2 regions of the Arthrobacter sp. UKPF54-2 genome follow, and region 2 is predicted to be linked to the other one. Evidence: predicted binding sites of a transcription regulator. Region 2 holds the regulator's gene; the other holds the start of a gene.

Region 1 (7,259 bases), 1.2 Mb from region 2:
ATGACTGCAACGCCGCCGGCCAGCTTGGCCAGGCGCTCCTGCAGCTTCTCGCGGTCGTAGTCGGAGTCGGAGTTCTCGATCTCGGCGCGGATCTGGGACACACGGCCGGCGATCTGGTCGGCGTCGCCGGCACCTTCGACGATGGTGGTCTCGTCCTTGGTGACAACAACCTTGCGGGCCTTGCCGAGGAGTTCGAGGCCGGCGGTCTCAAGCTTGAGGCCGACTTCCTCGGAGATGACCTGGCCACCGGTGAGGATGGCGATGTCGGCCAGCTGGGCCTTGCGGCGGTCACCGAAGCCCGGAGCCTTGACGGCAACGGACTTGAAGGTGCCGCGGATCTTGTTGACGATCAGGGTGGCCAGGGCCTCGCCCTCGATGTCTTCGGCAATGATCAGCAGCGGCTTGTTGGACTGCATGACCTTTTCGAGGACAGCAACCAGTTCCTTGACGTTGGAGATCTTGGAGTTGACGATCAGGATGTACGGGTCCTCGAGGACCGTTTCCTGGCGCTCGGCGTCGGTGACGAAGTAGGCGGAGATGTAGCCCTTGTCGAAGCGCATGCCCTCGGTGAGCTCCAGCTCGAGGCCGAAGGTGTTCGACTCCTCGACGGTGATGACGCCTTCCTTGCCGACCTTGTCCAGGGCCTCGGCAATCAGGGCGCCAATTTCGTTGTCGCCAGCGGAGATGGACGCGGTGGCGGCGATCTCTTCCTTGGTTTCGATTTCCTTGGCGGAGGCCAGGAGTTCGCGGGTGACCGCCTCGACAGCCTTCTCGATGCCGCGCTTGAGGGACAGCGGGTCAGCGCCGGCCGCGACGTTGCGCAGGCCTTCCTTGACGAGGGCCTGGGCCAGCACGGTGGCGGTGGTGGTACCGTCGCCGGCGACGTCGTCCGTCTTCTTGGCAACTTCCTTGACCAGCTCGGCGCCGATCTTCTCGTACGGGTCGTCCAGTTCGATCTCCTTGGCGATGGAAACTCCATCGTTGGTGATCGTGGGGGCGCCCCACTTCTTTTCGAGGACGACGTTGCGTCCACGCGGGCCGAGGGTGACCTTGACGGCGTCGGCGAGGATGTTCAGGCCCCGCTCAAGACCGCGGCGTGCCTCTTCATCAAATGCAATGATCTTGGCCATAACGGCAGTAGTCCTTTCGGGACAGTCGTTAAGAATGAACCTGGGCCGTGGTGCCCGCGACGGACGATTCCTGCCCGGCAGCCTCTGTATGCCGCCGGACGGGGAATCTCACCCCAGCCAGGTGTTTCTCTCGCCCCCGGTGATCCTGCCGCCTCGTCGCAGCCGGCCGAACCGGGCGTCGTGTTAGCAGTCAATACGCGGGAGTGCTAACTCAATAATTAGCACTCCCCCGGGGAGAGTGCAAGCAGTGCCGGCGTGGAGGACCGCCACCGAGGCAGGCTCTTCGCTGTGAGCGATCAGGAGCCGGTGCTGTGGGCGGTTTCGCTGCCGGTCATCTTGGCGTTGTTGTCCGCTCCGTAGGTGTAGACCATGTAGGCGGCGGCGGTGACGTCGCCGTTGGAGTCGAAGTTGACCGGCCCGGACTGGCCGTTGTAATCGGGGCGCTTGCCGGCGCGGAGTGCGGCCACGCATTCCTGGTAGGACCCGCAGGCCTCGGCCTCCCCGGACTCCCCTCCGGCAGCACCGGCGCTCCCGCCGGAGACGGCGATGAGCCTGGCGGCAATCGAGGTCCCGGCGTCGTCCTCCGCTGCTGCGGCGGCGATGGCGGCGAGGTTGACGGCGTCGTAGGTCTCGGCGGCGAAAGCCATGTCTTTCAGGCCCGGATCGACGGCCACGAGTTCGGCCTGGAAGTGTGCGGAGGGGAACGTGCCGGGGAGGACCCCGCGGGCGCCGTCGAGGGCCTTGGAGCCAAGGCCCGGGCCGTACTGGTTGACGGCACCGTCGCTGAGGACGAGCTTCTTGCCGGCCAGGTCGGCGTTGTTGAGTTCGGCGATGGCGCCCTGGGCGCCGTCCCGGGCCACCAGGACGACGGCGTCCGGGGAGGCAGCCTTGGCGGCCGCGGCCGCCTGCTGAGCGTGGCCGGCCGTGAACTCGGCGTCGACCGCGGTGCCGAGGCCGGCGGCTTTCGCGGCGGCGGAGACGGCGACGGAGACTTCCTTGCCGTAGTTGCCCTCCTCGTGCAGCACGGCGATGGCCTTGGCGCCGCCGTCGCGGGCGAGCTTGACCAGCACGGACGCCTGCGCGATGTCCGCGGCGGCGGTCCGGAAGTAGTAGCCGCCGCTCTTGTATTTGCTGAGCCCCTGTGCGGTGTTCGCCGGGGAAATCAAGGCCACCTTGGCGCGCGAGAGCACGTCGATGGCGTCGGCGGCCCTGCTGGAGTCCGTGGGTCCGATCACGACGTCGGCTTTGGCCGCCACCAGCTTCTTGGCCTGGGCCGCGGTATCCGTGCCGATCGCTTCCGGCAGCAGTTCCACCGGCCGCCCCTTGTGCCCGCCGGCCGCGTTGATTTCCTTGACCGCGAGCTTTGCCGCCGCCAGCTGGGGGGCGTTGAGGAAGCTTTGCTTGCCGGTGTTGTCCAGGATCAGGCCGATCCGCAGGGTGCCGTCCCCGGAGGCGTCCACGGTGTCCGTCCGGGCGTTACCGGTGGGCCCGGCACAGGCGCTGAGCGCCACGGCCGCCGAGAGTCCGGCCGCCGCCAGGCCGGCAGCAGACGCGCGGCGGAACCGCCGGAGGTGCGGCCGGCGGTCGGGACTCTTCGGGGCGGGTGCCGCTGCGGGGAATGCCACTAGGCGGGCCGGACGCTTTCGGCCTGCGGGCCCTTGTCGCCTTCGCCGACTTCCAGCTCCACCCGCTGGCCCTCCGCGAGGGCGCGGTAGCCTTCGCCGTTGATCGCGGACCAGTGCACAAAGACGTCGGTCCCGGAGCTGTCGACGGTGATGAAGCCGTAGCCCTTTTCGGCGTTGAACCACTTGACGGTCCCCAGTGCCATCTTCTCCACACTTTCAGTTAGCTGGCTGACGGCCCACCTCGTTGTGCGCCGCGGTATGCGAAACCAAATCCGCAGATACTCTACCCACAGCCTCCCACCGGCCTGCTGACCGGGGCCGGGGGCCGCGCGGATAGTTATTCAGGCGTAACCGACGCGGGCCGGACTTACTTGAAGCCGGGGCCCAGGACGACGACGAGGGGCATCTTGAATTCGGCCGAATCGACGAGCGTTGCGATCCCCAGGAGCGAGCCCAGTGCTTCGGCGTTGGCTTTCTGGGCCGGGCCGTTGTAGAAGACCACCGAGGTCTGCTGCCGGGCGCCGCCCCAGTTGCCGAGCGGGCCGAGGACCCACCCCGCCGAGGTGACAGTGGTGCCGACGCGGCCGGCCAGGCCCGCCGTCGCAGTTCCGTTGTAGATGGCCACCGGCTGCGTTTTGTCCACGGCCGCGCTCGGTGTGGCTGAGGCGGACGGCGTCGAGCCTGCGGGGGCGAGGCTGCCGGTCGGCTCGGAACTGGCGGAGGGGGTGGCGGCGGCCGTGGTGGGGGCCGGCGACGCAGCGGCGTTGTTGCTGGCCTGGTCCGCGGTCATGGCTGACCCGCCAGCGGGACCGAAGCCCAGCTTGGGCAGCAGGAGGAAGGCGACGAGGCCGATTGCGAGGGCCGCGGCGCCAAAGGAGAGGATGGGACCCAATCGGCGGGAGCGGGGTGCGGAAACTGTCCGGTGGACGCCTTGGCGTGTGGAGGTCTCCGGGACCCGATCAAATTCATCCCGAGCGTACTTGGTCATGGTAAAACGACGTCCTTGCTGATTTCTGGCTGATGGCCCGCCGTCGGAATCCTCGCGGATTTGCGCGCCTCCGGCTGGATTTCCCGCGGTTTTACGCGTCTGAGCCGAGGCGGCGGGCGGTGCGGGCACGTTGTCGTGACGTACGTAGTCTACGCAATCTCTTGACCAGCATGGGATCGTGGGCCAGCGCCGCCTCGGTATCGATCAGGGCGTTGAGGATCTGGTAGTAGTGCGTGGCCGAGAGGTCAAAAAGCTCCCGGATGGCCTGTTCCTTGGCGCCGGCGTACTTCCACCACTGCCGCTCCAGGGCGAGCATCTGCTGGTCCCGGCTGCTCAGCGGCGAGTCGGCGGCGGCCGGCGATGGCTGGATGTCCTCCGCCGGCAGGTACTCGGGTGCTGCTTGGGCCACGACGCGCTCCCTGGCTGGTTCCGATAGTTGTCCCCCACATGCTACGGCCGAATAACAGCCTTGTCATTTATCGGGCGGGTCGCGGAAGGTCCTGCGAGAATGTGACCGTGCCCAACTCGCCGCATCCTGATGCCCTCTTCGACCTCGAGCCAGAGACTGCCGGGACGGCGGCCTTCGCAGACATGGCGCGGCAGCCGCTGGACGAGCTGATGGCGCCGGATTGGGCGGCCGCGCTGGCCCCGGTCGAGGGGCAGCTGCGGGAGGTCCTGGAGTTCCTCGCCGCCGAGGTGGCCGGCGGCCACGAGGTGCTCCCGGCGCCGTCGAACCTGCTGCGCGCCTTCCGCCAGCCGCTCGCCGGCGTCCGGGTGCTGATCGTGGGCCAGGACCCGTACCCCACGCCGGGCCACGCCGTCGGGCTGTCTTTCGCCGTGGACGGCGCCACGCGTCCGGTCCCGCGCAGCCTGGCCAACATCTACAAGGAGCTCGACGCCGACCTTGGGCTGCCGCCGCGGGTCCACGGAGACCTGGGCCGCTGGTCGGAGCAGGGTGTGCTGCTGCTCAACAGGGTCCTCAGCGTCCGGGCCGGCGCCGCCGGGTCGCACCGCGGCAAGGGCTGGGAAGCCGTCACGGCCGCGGCCATCACGGCCCTCACACTGCGCCGCGGCGACGACGGCGCCCCGTTTCCGCTGGTCGCGGTCCTCTGGGGCAAGGATGCTGCGGGCGTGCGGCCGTTACTCGGCTCCGCCGCCGTGATCGCCAGCGCACATCCCAGTCCCCTCTCGGCCTCCCGCGGGTTCTTCGGCTCCCGGCCCTTCAGCCGGGTAAATGAGCTGCTCACCGCCCAAGGGGACGGCACGGTGGACTGGGAACTGCCGCCGCTGCCGTGAGCAGATCTTGGCTAGGCTTAGCCGCATGACTTCGCTCCCCGCCGCCACCAGCGCCAACCGGAACTCCCGGCCCCAGACCAGCCTCGCGGTCCTGCGGCGCGAGCAACTCTCGCCGCATATGGTCCGGATTGTTGCCGGAGGCCCCGGCTTCGCCGACTACGTCAACAACAGCTACGTGGACCGGTACGTCAAGATTGCGTTCCCGCAGCCCGGGATTGACTATCCGCAGCCGCTGGACCTCTGGGCCATCCGGGAATCCCATCCGCGCGAACAGTGGCCGCACACCCGGACCTACACGGTCCGCTGGGTTGACGCGGCCGCGGCCGAGCTCGCGATCGACTTCGTGATCCACGGCGACGAAGGCCTCGCCGGGCCGTGGGCCGCGGCCGCCCAGGCCGGCGACACGCTCGTCTTTACCGGGCCGGGTGGCGGCTACAACCCGGATCCGGCGGCCGATTGGTACCTCTTTGCGGGCGACGAATCCGCCCTGCCGGCGATCAGCGCCGCGATTGAGTCCCTCCCCCGCGACGCCCGGGGCCTGGCGTTCCTGGAGGTGGACGGCGACGCCGACGTGCTGGCCCTCGACGCCCCAGCCGGCGTCGAGCTGCGCTGGCTCCTGCGACGCGGCGCGCCGGCCGGCAGCACCCCGCTGCTGGTGGACGCCGTGCGCGACGCCGTGTGGCCGGACGGCCGGGTCCAGGTCTTCGCCCATGGTGAGCGCGGCGCCATGAAAGGCCTGCGCGAGGTGTTCTTCGCCCAGCGCGGCCTTGAACGGGCCCAGGTCTCGCTGTCCGGTTACTGGGCCCAGGGCCGGGTGGAAGACGATTTCCAGGCCGAGAAGAAGCTGCCGATCGGCAAAATCTAGCCGCGGCGGGTCAGCGGCGCCGGGCCCGGCGCCGTTCGTTGCTGGCCAGGCTACGGGTCAGGGGCCGGGCGAGCGTGTCACCGAGCACGATGCCCGCGGCGACGCCGAGCACGATCGCCCCGGCGTTGAGCATCCCGCCGGCTCCCATCAGGATCTCGGACTCCTCGATCGTCAATACATACATGGACCGGAATATAGTCAGGCCGGGCAGCAGGATGAGCGCTGCAGGCACGGCGACAACCAGCTGCGGCGCCCCCATCCGCAGCGCCACCACCCGGGCCAGCAGGCCGATCACAACGGCGGCGAGGGCCGGAGCGAACCGGGGGCCGATGCCCGCGGCGGTTCCACCAATGAGCACCAGGTGCCCGACGACGCCGACGGCCGCCGTCGGCAGCAGCAGCTTCAGCGAGGTCTGCTCCGTCACGCCGATCGCGACCACGGCGATGGCGACCAGGGGAACCAGCGCCCACAACGGATACATCGGCGGGAATGTTTCGGTGACATCGATGGCTTCCATGCCGGTCATCGCCCCCACTACGAAGCCGACGGCGATCCCGGCGACAAGGGCTCCGAAGGTCAGCATGGTGGAGAGGAACCGGCCGGCCGCCGTGACGGGGAAGCCGTTGATCGCGTCCTGCACCGAGGAGACGAGCCGGCCGGTGGGGAGCAGCAGGAGAATCCCGCCCACCACCACGATCGCGGGGGCGATCTGCAGCCCGATCCGGTCACCGAAGCGCCACAGCAGCAAGGCGATAAGTGTGACCACAAAGGAACAGGCCGCCGTGATGAAGAAGTCCGGTGTGCGCCAGCGCCCCAGTTGCCGCGCCAGCAGGCTGATCAGCAGGTTGGAGAGGAAGGCGACCCCGGAGGCGGCCAGGTCCCCGCCGAGCACACCGACGAAGACCGCCGAGAAGACGCCGAAGGCAACGGTGACCATCCAGCGCGGGAAGGGTTTCGGGCTGTGGGTGATCTCGTCGAGCCGGCGCACCGCTTCCTCGCGCCCCACACCGCCGGCCACAATCTCGGTGACCAGCTGGTGAACCTCGGCCAGGCCGGCGTAGTTGTTGGTCCAGGACCGCACAACGCGCAGCAGCGAGATGGGCGTCTGGTCCTTGGGCGCGTAGTTGATCGCCACCGACTGGTTGGTGATGTCCACCTCGATGTTCTTCAGCCCCAGCGCGGCGGTGATCGCAATGATGCTGGTTTCCACTTCGAGGGCGCCGGCGCCATACCGGAACATCGATTCGGCCAGCTTGAGCGCGAAATCGATCGTCTTGCGGGCGGACGTGTCCACACCGCCCACCTGGATCATCGGGTTGGCGTACGGGCTGCCCGCCAGCCGGTCAACGATGCTC
Region 2 (7,259 bases):
GCCTTCATCGCCGCCCTGACCACGGAAGAGTCCAAGGACAAGGCCAAGAAGTAGCCATGCCAAGCGCGCTTCCCCTCGGTGACCCCGCGCCGCCGGACGGGCTCCTGCCCGGCCAGGCGCTGGAGGGCGCCGCGGAGCGGGCCTTCGGGCTCTACGTGCACATTCCGTTCTGCGCCGTACGCTGCGGCTACTGTGACTTCAACACCTACACCGCCACCGAGCTCGGCGGCGGTGCCTCGCAGGACGCCTACGCCGGCACCGCCGTCGCCGAGGTGGAGTTCGCCGGCCGGGTGCTCGCAGCAACAGGTCTGCCGGAGCGCCGGCTCAGCACCGTCTTCTTTGGCGGCGGCACGCCGACGCTCTTGCCGGCGGCGGATCTGGCCAGCATCCTGGCGGCCGCCATCAGGACCTGGGGCCTGGAGCCCGGCGCCGAGGTCAGCACCGAGGCCAACCCGGACTCCGTCACCCCCGAATCCCTGCAGCTGCTCGCCGACGCCGGCTTCACCCGGGTTTCGTTCGGCATGCAGTCCGCCGTGCCGCACGTCCTGAAGGTCCTGGACCGCACCCACACGCCCAGCCGCGTGCCGCAGGTGGTCCAATGGGCCCGCGAGGCCGGCCTCGCCGTCAGCCTGGACCTGATCTACGGCACCCCCGGCGAGTCGCTGGAGGACTGGCGGTATTCGCTGGAGACGGCGCTCTCCTACGGCCCGGACCACATCAGCGCCTACGCGCTGATTGTCGAGGACGGTACCAAGCTCGCCGCCCAGATCCGCCGCGGCGAGGTTCCCGGAATCGACGACGACGACCACGCCGCCAAGTACGAACTCGCCGACGAACTGATCACCGCCGCCGGGCTGGGCTGGTACGAGGTCAGCAACTGGGCGCGCACCCCTGAGCAGGCCTGCCGCCACAATCTGGCCTACTGGCGCGGGGACGACTGGTGGGGGATCGGACCGGGCGCCCACTCACATGTCGGCGGGGTCCGCTGGTGGAACGTCAAGCATCCCACGGCCTACGCGTCCCGGCTGGGCTCGGGCGTATCGCCGGCCGCCGGCCGGGAGACCCTCGATTCGGAAACCCGCCACGTCGAGCGCGTGATGCTCGAGGCCCGGCTGGTGACCGGACTGGACATCCCGGGCCTGGGCGGACTGGGGGACACCGGACGGCACGCCGTGGCCGGCCTGATTGCAGACGGGCTTGTGGATCCGGTCAAGGCCTTCAAGGGCCGCCTGGTGCTCACGCTCAAGGGGCGGCTGCTGGCGGACGCGGTGGTCCGCAGGATCCTGCCCGACTAGGAGCAGCCCCCCGCGGGCCTCAAGTGTCCGTTCGCGCTACTTGATCCAGCGGAGGTTGTACTCGTAGCGGTGCGGCTGGCCGCGGTTGACGTGGATGCCCGCGGCCACGGAGAAGCACGCGAGGGCAAGCCAGATGGCGGTCGCCAGGACAGCGAACAGGTTTCCGACCACCGGGACGAACACCAGCAGGTTGGCGAGGACGGCGGCGATCGTAGGCGGCAGCGTGAAGTTGAGGGCTTCCTTCGACTCCTGCGCGGTGAACGGGCCGCGGTCCTTGAAGATCAGGTAGATCAGCAGCGCGGGGATGCAGCCGAGGATGCCGCCAAAGTGCGCCAGGGTGGCCCACTGCCGGTCCTCGCTCGCCGTCAGCGGCAGGGCATTAGCGGGCACGCCGTGATACTGCGACTCGCCATGGCCTGCCTGGTGGTCCGTGTGTTCGCGTGCATCTTCTGCCACGTTTCGTCCTTTGGATTGCGGTGGAGCATTGGTACTTGTGGGGCCGCGGCCGCAACAAACGTTGCGGGCGCCGTTCCAAGAATACGTGCTCGGGCACCGAACCGGCGCACCGCAGGGCGGTTACGGCACCGTAAGGAAGTCGATGACTTCTTCCACCCGGCCCAGCAGGGACGGTTCCAGGTCCGCGTAGCTGCGGACGGCGCCGAGGAGTTTCTGCCAGCCCAGGCCGATGTCCTCCTTGCTGCCGCGCGGCCAGCCGAAGGCCGTGAGGATCCCGGTCTTCCAGTCCACCCCGCGCGGGATCACGGGCCACTGCTCAATGCCCAGCACGGCCGGGCGGATGGCCTGCCAGACGTCCACGTACGGGTGACCCACTATCAGCACGTTGCCGGCGGCCCCCGGGGACGCCATCACGGCGTCGGCGATCCGGGACTCCTTCGAATCCGGAACGAGGTGGTCCACCAGCACACCGAGACGCCGTGCCGGGCCGGGCCCGAACTCCTTCACGGCGGCAGCGAGGTCGTCGATGCCGTGCAGCGGCTCGACGACGATGCCCTCGACCCGCAGGTCATCGCCCCAGACCTTCTCGACGAGCTCGGCGTCGTGCTTGCCTTCCACCCAGATCCGGCTGGCCTTGGCCACCTGGGCGCGCTGTCCGGCCACCCGCACCGAGCCGGAGGCCGTGCGCGCCCCGGCCCCCGCAGCGGGGGCCCGGGGGGCGGGCGGCATGAGCCGGATGGGCTGGCCTTCCAGCAGGAAGCCGAAGCCCAGCCGGAAGGAACGGGACTTGCCGCGCCGGTCTTCGAGGGCCACGACGTGCATGCCGCCGGACTTCTCCACCCGGGTCACGGCGCCCACCCAGCCGGACTGTACGTCCTCCAGCACCATGCCGCGCTCCACCGGGATTTCAGGGAGCTGGGCCTTGGCGGGGGCGGACAGGTCCTGCGGTCCCCAGTTCTGGTACGTCATCTGCTACACACTGCTTTGCGCTCGGAAATTTCGGGGGAGGGAACGGCCCCTCGGCCTGCGGTGTGCCCGGAAACACCTCTTCCGGCGGTCACGCCCGCAGCGAATCCAATGCTAACAACGGCCCGAGTCATATTAGACTGGTTAGCACTTAGGCATGTCGAGTGCTAACCACGGGTTCCCGGGCGCGTCCCGTCACGCCCGGCGGCACCCGGCTCAGTGAAAACAGGTCGATTGGAGGTGGGGCGTGAGCGAGCCACGCAAACTTGAAGTGCTGCGCGCCATCGTGGAGGACTACGTCCATTCCCGTGAACCGGTCGGATCCAAGGCGCTGGTGGAGCGGCACCACCTGGGCGTCTCCAGCGCCACGATCCGCAACGACATGGCAGCCCTGGAGGACGAGGGCCTGATCACGGCGCCGCACACCAGCGCCGGGCGGATCCCCACCGACAAGGGCTACCGCCTGTTCGTGGACCAGATTTCGGCCGTGAAGCCGCTGTCCCCGGCGGAACGCCGAGCCATCCAGGCGCTGCTGGAGGGCTCCGACGACCTCGACGACGTCCTCGACCGGACCGTGCGGCTGCTCTCGCAGCTGACGAACCAGGTCGCCGTCGTGCAGTATCCGCTGCTGAGCAGGGCCCGGGTCCGGCACATCGAATTTGTGCTGCTGGCACCGCGCAAGGTGCTGACCGTGCTGATCGCGGACACCGGCAAGGTCGAACAGCGGGTGATCGACGTCGGCCAGGACCTCGGCGACGAGACCCTCGCGGAACTGCGCACCCTGTTCCTGGCCAAACTGTCGGGCACCCCGTTGAACCTGCTGCCACAATCGCTGCAGGCAGTCGCGGACAGCTGCCCGCCGGCGCGGCGCGGCGCGGCGCAGGCCCTCGCCCGCGGGCTTGAGTCGCTGGCGGCGAGCAGCCGCGAGGAACGGATGGTCATGGCCGGCACGGCCAACTTGGCACGGTCCAACGTGGACTTCCCGCTCAGCATCGGGCCTGTGCTCGAGGCCCTCGAGGAGCAGGTGGTGATGCTGCGCCTGCTCAGCGACATGGCGCAGGACCCCCGTGGCGTCACCGTCAGTATCGGGCGGGAGAACCCCTACGACGGCCTCTCCGAGGCCTCCGTGGTGGCCACCGGCTACGGCCCGGACGCCACCGCCAAGGTCGGGGTGCTCGGACCCACGCGGATGGACTATCCCACCACCATGGCCGCCGTCCGTGCGGTGGCCCGTTACCTTTCACGGATCCTCGGGCCCTGACGGCCCGGCTCCGGCACCAGACGTCTTGCCCGTAACAGGCAGTGCCCCACCGGCAATACAACCAGGAAGAGATACACACTTTGAGCAGCCACTACGACGTTCTTGGAGTCTCCCGCGAAGCGACGGGGGAAGAAATCAAGAAGGCCTACCGCAAACTCGCGCGGACCCTGCACCCCGACGTGAACCCCGGTAACGACGCCTCGGACCGGTTCAAGGCGGTTACGCACGCCTACGAGGTGCTCTCCGATCCGCAGAAACGCCGGGTCTACGACACCACGGGCAACGAGAACGGCACCGACAACGGCTTCGGCGGCGGCTACGCCGGGCAGGGCTTCGCCTTCCAGGACATCTTCGAGACCTTCTTCGGCGGCGCCGGCGGCCAGGGCGGCCCCGCGTCCAGGGTCCGGCGCGGGCAGGACGCCCTGATCAGCGTCCGGATTGACCTTCGCGACGCCGTCTTCGGCGTCAACAAGAAGCTCGAGGTGGACACCGCCGTCACGTGCCCCACCTGCGAGGGCTCCTGCTGCCGCGAGGGCAGCCACCCCGAACGCTGCGACATCTGCGGCGGCAGCGGCCAGGTCCAGCGCGCGGTGCGCTCCATCCTCGGCCAGGTCATGACCACCGCCCCGTGCGGCAGCTGCGAAGGCTTCGGTACCGTGATCAAGGACCCGTGTAATGAGTGCGCCGGCCAGGGCCGGATCCGCAGCCGCCGCTCGCTCACCGTCAAGGTCCCGGCCGGCGTCGCCACCGGAACCCGCATCCAGCTCTCCGGCCAGGGTGAAGCCGGCCCGGCCGGCGGTCCCTCCGGCGATCTGTACGTCGAGATCCGGGTCAACAGCGACCCGACCTTCGACCGTGAGGGTGACGACCTGCACGCGACCCTGCACATTCCGATGACCGCGGCCGCCCTGGGCACGGAAGTGACCTTCGAGACCTTCGACGGCGCGCAGGAGATTGACGTCAAGGCAGGCACCCAGTCGGGCGAGGTCATCACGCTTCGCGGCATGGGTGTGACCCACCTGCGCGGCTACGGCCGCGGCGACCTCAAGGTACACCTCCAGGTGGACACCCCGGCCAAGCTCGACCCCGCCCAGGAGGACCTTCTCCGCCAGCTCGCCAAACTCCGCGGCGAGCAGTTCACCGAGGGCAAGCTGGCCGCCGGCGGCGGCGTCTTCGCCAAACTGCGGGACCGGCTCGGTAACCTGTAGCGGTGAGTAACCCGGTCTTCTTCACGCCGGCAGGGACCCTGGACGACCAGGCCCCCGGTACAACGTTCGTCCTCACGGGCGCCGAGGCGCGCCACGCGGTGACCGTCAAGCGGCTGGCCGTGGGGGAGGCGGTCGACCTTGCCGACGGCGCGGGCACCCGCATCACCGGCACCGTCACGGCCGTCGCGCCCCAGGAGTTGACGGTGGAATGCGTCGAGGCCAGCACCGAGGCGCGGCCGGACATCAGGCTGGTCCTGGTGCAGGCGCTGGCCAAGGGCGACCGCGACGAACTCGCCGCCGAAACCGCCACCGAACTGGGCATCGACGCCGTCGTGCCCTGGCAGGCGGAGCGGTCGATCGTCCGTTGGAAGCCCGAGCGCGCCGCGAAGGCGCACGCCAAGTGGCAGTCCGTGGTGACGGCCGCCGCAAAGCAGGCGCGCCGCGCCTGGATCCCGGAAGTCCGGTACGCCGTCGACGGCGGCGGCCTGCAGGCAGCCGTGGCGGCCGCGGATCTCGCCGTTATCCTGCACGAGGACGCGGTGCGTCCGCTTCGCCAGGTGCTGGAAACCTGGCGCGGCGAGGCCCAAGGGCAGGGGAACGACGGCGGCGAACCGCGCGAGGTGCTCCTGATTGTCGGTCCCGAGGGCGGGATCAGCCCCCGCGAGGTCACCCGGCTGTGCGACGCCGGTGCGGTGACCGCCCTGCTGGGCCATCATGTGCTGCGCTCGTCCACCGCGGGCCCCGCTGCCACCGTGCTGGCCAGCGACGTGCTCGGCCGCTGGTAGCCGGAGGGCTGGAGGGCGGCGCCGCTGCCCGGCGCCCTGCCTAGCGGACGGTGAAGCCGCGGGTGTCCACGTTCAGGTCCTGCACCGAGCTGGCCGGGTCCACCTGCGACACCCGGGCCTCATAGCTGCCGGGACCGAGGTTCAGCGAGAAGTTGAACAGGCCGGCCTGCGCGCCGTCGGGGGATGCGGTGATGTTGCCGTTCAGGTAGGGGGTCTTGGTGGTGCCGTCGACGCGCTGGATTTCCCAGCGCAGCTTGCCGCCCGGGACGGTGCTCCGGCCGGAAAACTTCACGGCCCCGTCGGCTGCCTGGGTGCCCTCCTGCGGATCGACGATCCACACCGGTGCCACCATGCCGGCGCTGCGCGAGGTCGGCGAACCGAGCCGGACGCGGTTGAACGCGACGTAGTCGGTGTGCCCGTCCACCAGGATGACCACCTGGATCTGCTGCCCGGCGTCGGTCAAGCCCGCGCTGGCACCGGCGGCGGTGGCGGTGTAGACCAGCTGCTGGATCGCGCGTTCGGCCATGTCGGCGTCGAGGTTGCTGTTGAACGCGTCCGCCGACACGTCGACTGTGATCACGTTCTTGCCGGAAATCGAGGTGGCCAGCTTTTTCGGGTTCTGCCACGGGGTGAAGAAGTCGGGATCCAGCGGTTTCTCGGACATCATCACCCGCAGGGCCCGCGTGATCGGGTTGTCCTGCTCGGAGACGTCCCGGAACTCCCGGTAGAGGAAGACGTTGTTGTTGCTGCGTCCGATCCAGTAGACCGGGGCCTTGTTGGACGCCTGCGTGGACTCCAGCGGCGCGCTGGTGGTGGCGGCGCCCGCGGCCGGGCCGGGGACCGTCTGGGTGGGAGTGCCCGAGTCGGTGATCCCCGGCTGGGGTGTGGCCACGCAGCCGGACAGGGCCAGGGCGGCGGGCAGCACCAGGAGCAGGGCGCCGCGGCGCGCACGCCGGCCTGCTGCCTTGACTACTCCACGCTGGCTGATGGCCGCCGTCCCTTCGCTGTGTGCACTGATTCGTGCACTGCTCCGTGCCTGCCGGGTTTGTTCCGCATGCAGGGTGTCCGCCGCGCCGGGGTGGCCGTGCTCCGTCAGGGAAGGGCGGCGCCGGGCCCGGCAGGGCCGAATCCAGCATTACACAGCGCCCGGGCGCTCCGGGCGGGTTTCCCGGCCGGCCGGCGAACTGCAACGGGAACGATATGAGGACGATATGAAGTTGATACCTAATGTCGCTGCCCCGGGCCCCGGGCGCCGGTCCCGGGCCGGGCTGGCGTAAGATAAAGGGAC

What was found. Region 2 encodes HrcA, which represses chaperone genes, less so after heat shock. Its sites were predicted from a motif close to TTNGCACTCGNNNNNNNCGAGTGCNAA; they were not measured.
Region 1: the regulator HrcA is predicted to act here: its motif matches at 1,314-1,340, upstream of groL (chaperonin GroEL).

The regions. Positions count from the first base shown of each region.
Region 1 is NZ_CP040174.1:537,062-544,320, forward strand. Features, by position in the region: gene groL (chaperonin GroEL) at 1-1,130, opposite strand, end outside; gene E7Y32_RS02280 (ABC transporter substrate-binding protein) at 1,427-2,755, opposite strand; gene E7Y32_RS02285 (cold-shock protein) at 2,755-2,958, opposite strand; gene E7Y32_RS02290 (LytR C-terminal domain-containing protein) at 3,123-3,743, opposite strand; gene E7Y32_RS02295 (DUF3263 domain-containing protein) at 3,835-4,152, opposite strand; gene E7Y32_RS02300 (uracil-DNA glycosylase) at 4,335-5,039, shown strand; gene E7Y32_RS02305 (siderophore-interacting protein) at 5,065-5,904, shown strand; gene E7Y32_RS02310 (threonine/serine exporter ThrE family protein) at 5,915-7,259, opposite strand, start outside.
Region 2 is NZ_CP040174.1:2,867,611-2,874,869, forward strand. Features, by position in the region: gene lepA (translation elongation factor 4) at 1-54, shown strand, start outside; gene hemW (radical SAM family heme chaperone HemW) at 57-1,295, shown strand; gene E7Y32_RS13220 (DUF4870 domain-containing protein) at 1,332-1,751, opposite strand; gene E7Y32_RS13225 (DUF3097 domain-containing protein) at 1,872-2,720, opposite strand; gene hrcA (heat-inducible transcriptional repressor HrcA) at 2,965-3,978, shown strand; gene dnaJ (molecular chaperone DnaJ) at 4,059-5,186, shown strand; gene E7Y32_RS13240 (16S rRNA (uracil(1498)-N(3))-methyltransferase) at 5,189-5,971, shown strand; gene E7Y32_RS13245 (GerMN domain-containing protein) at 6,012-6,896, opposite strand.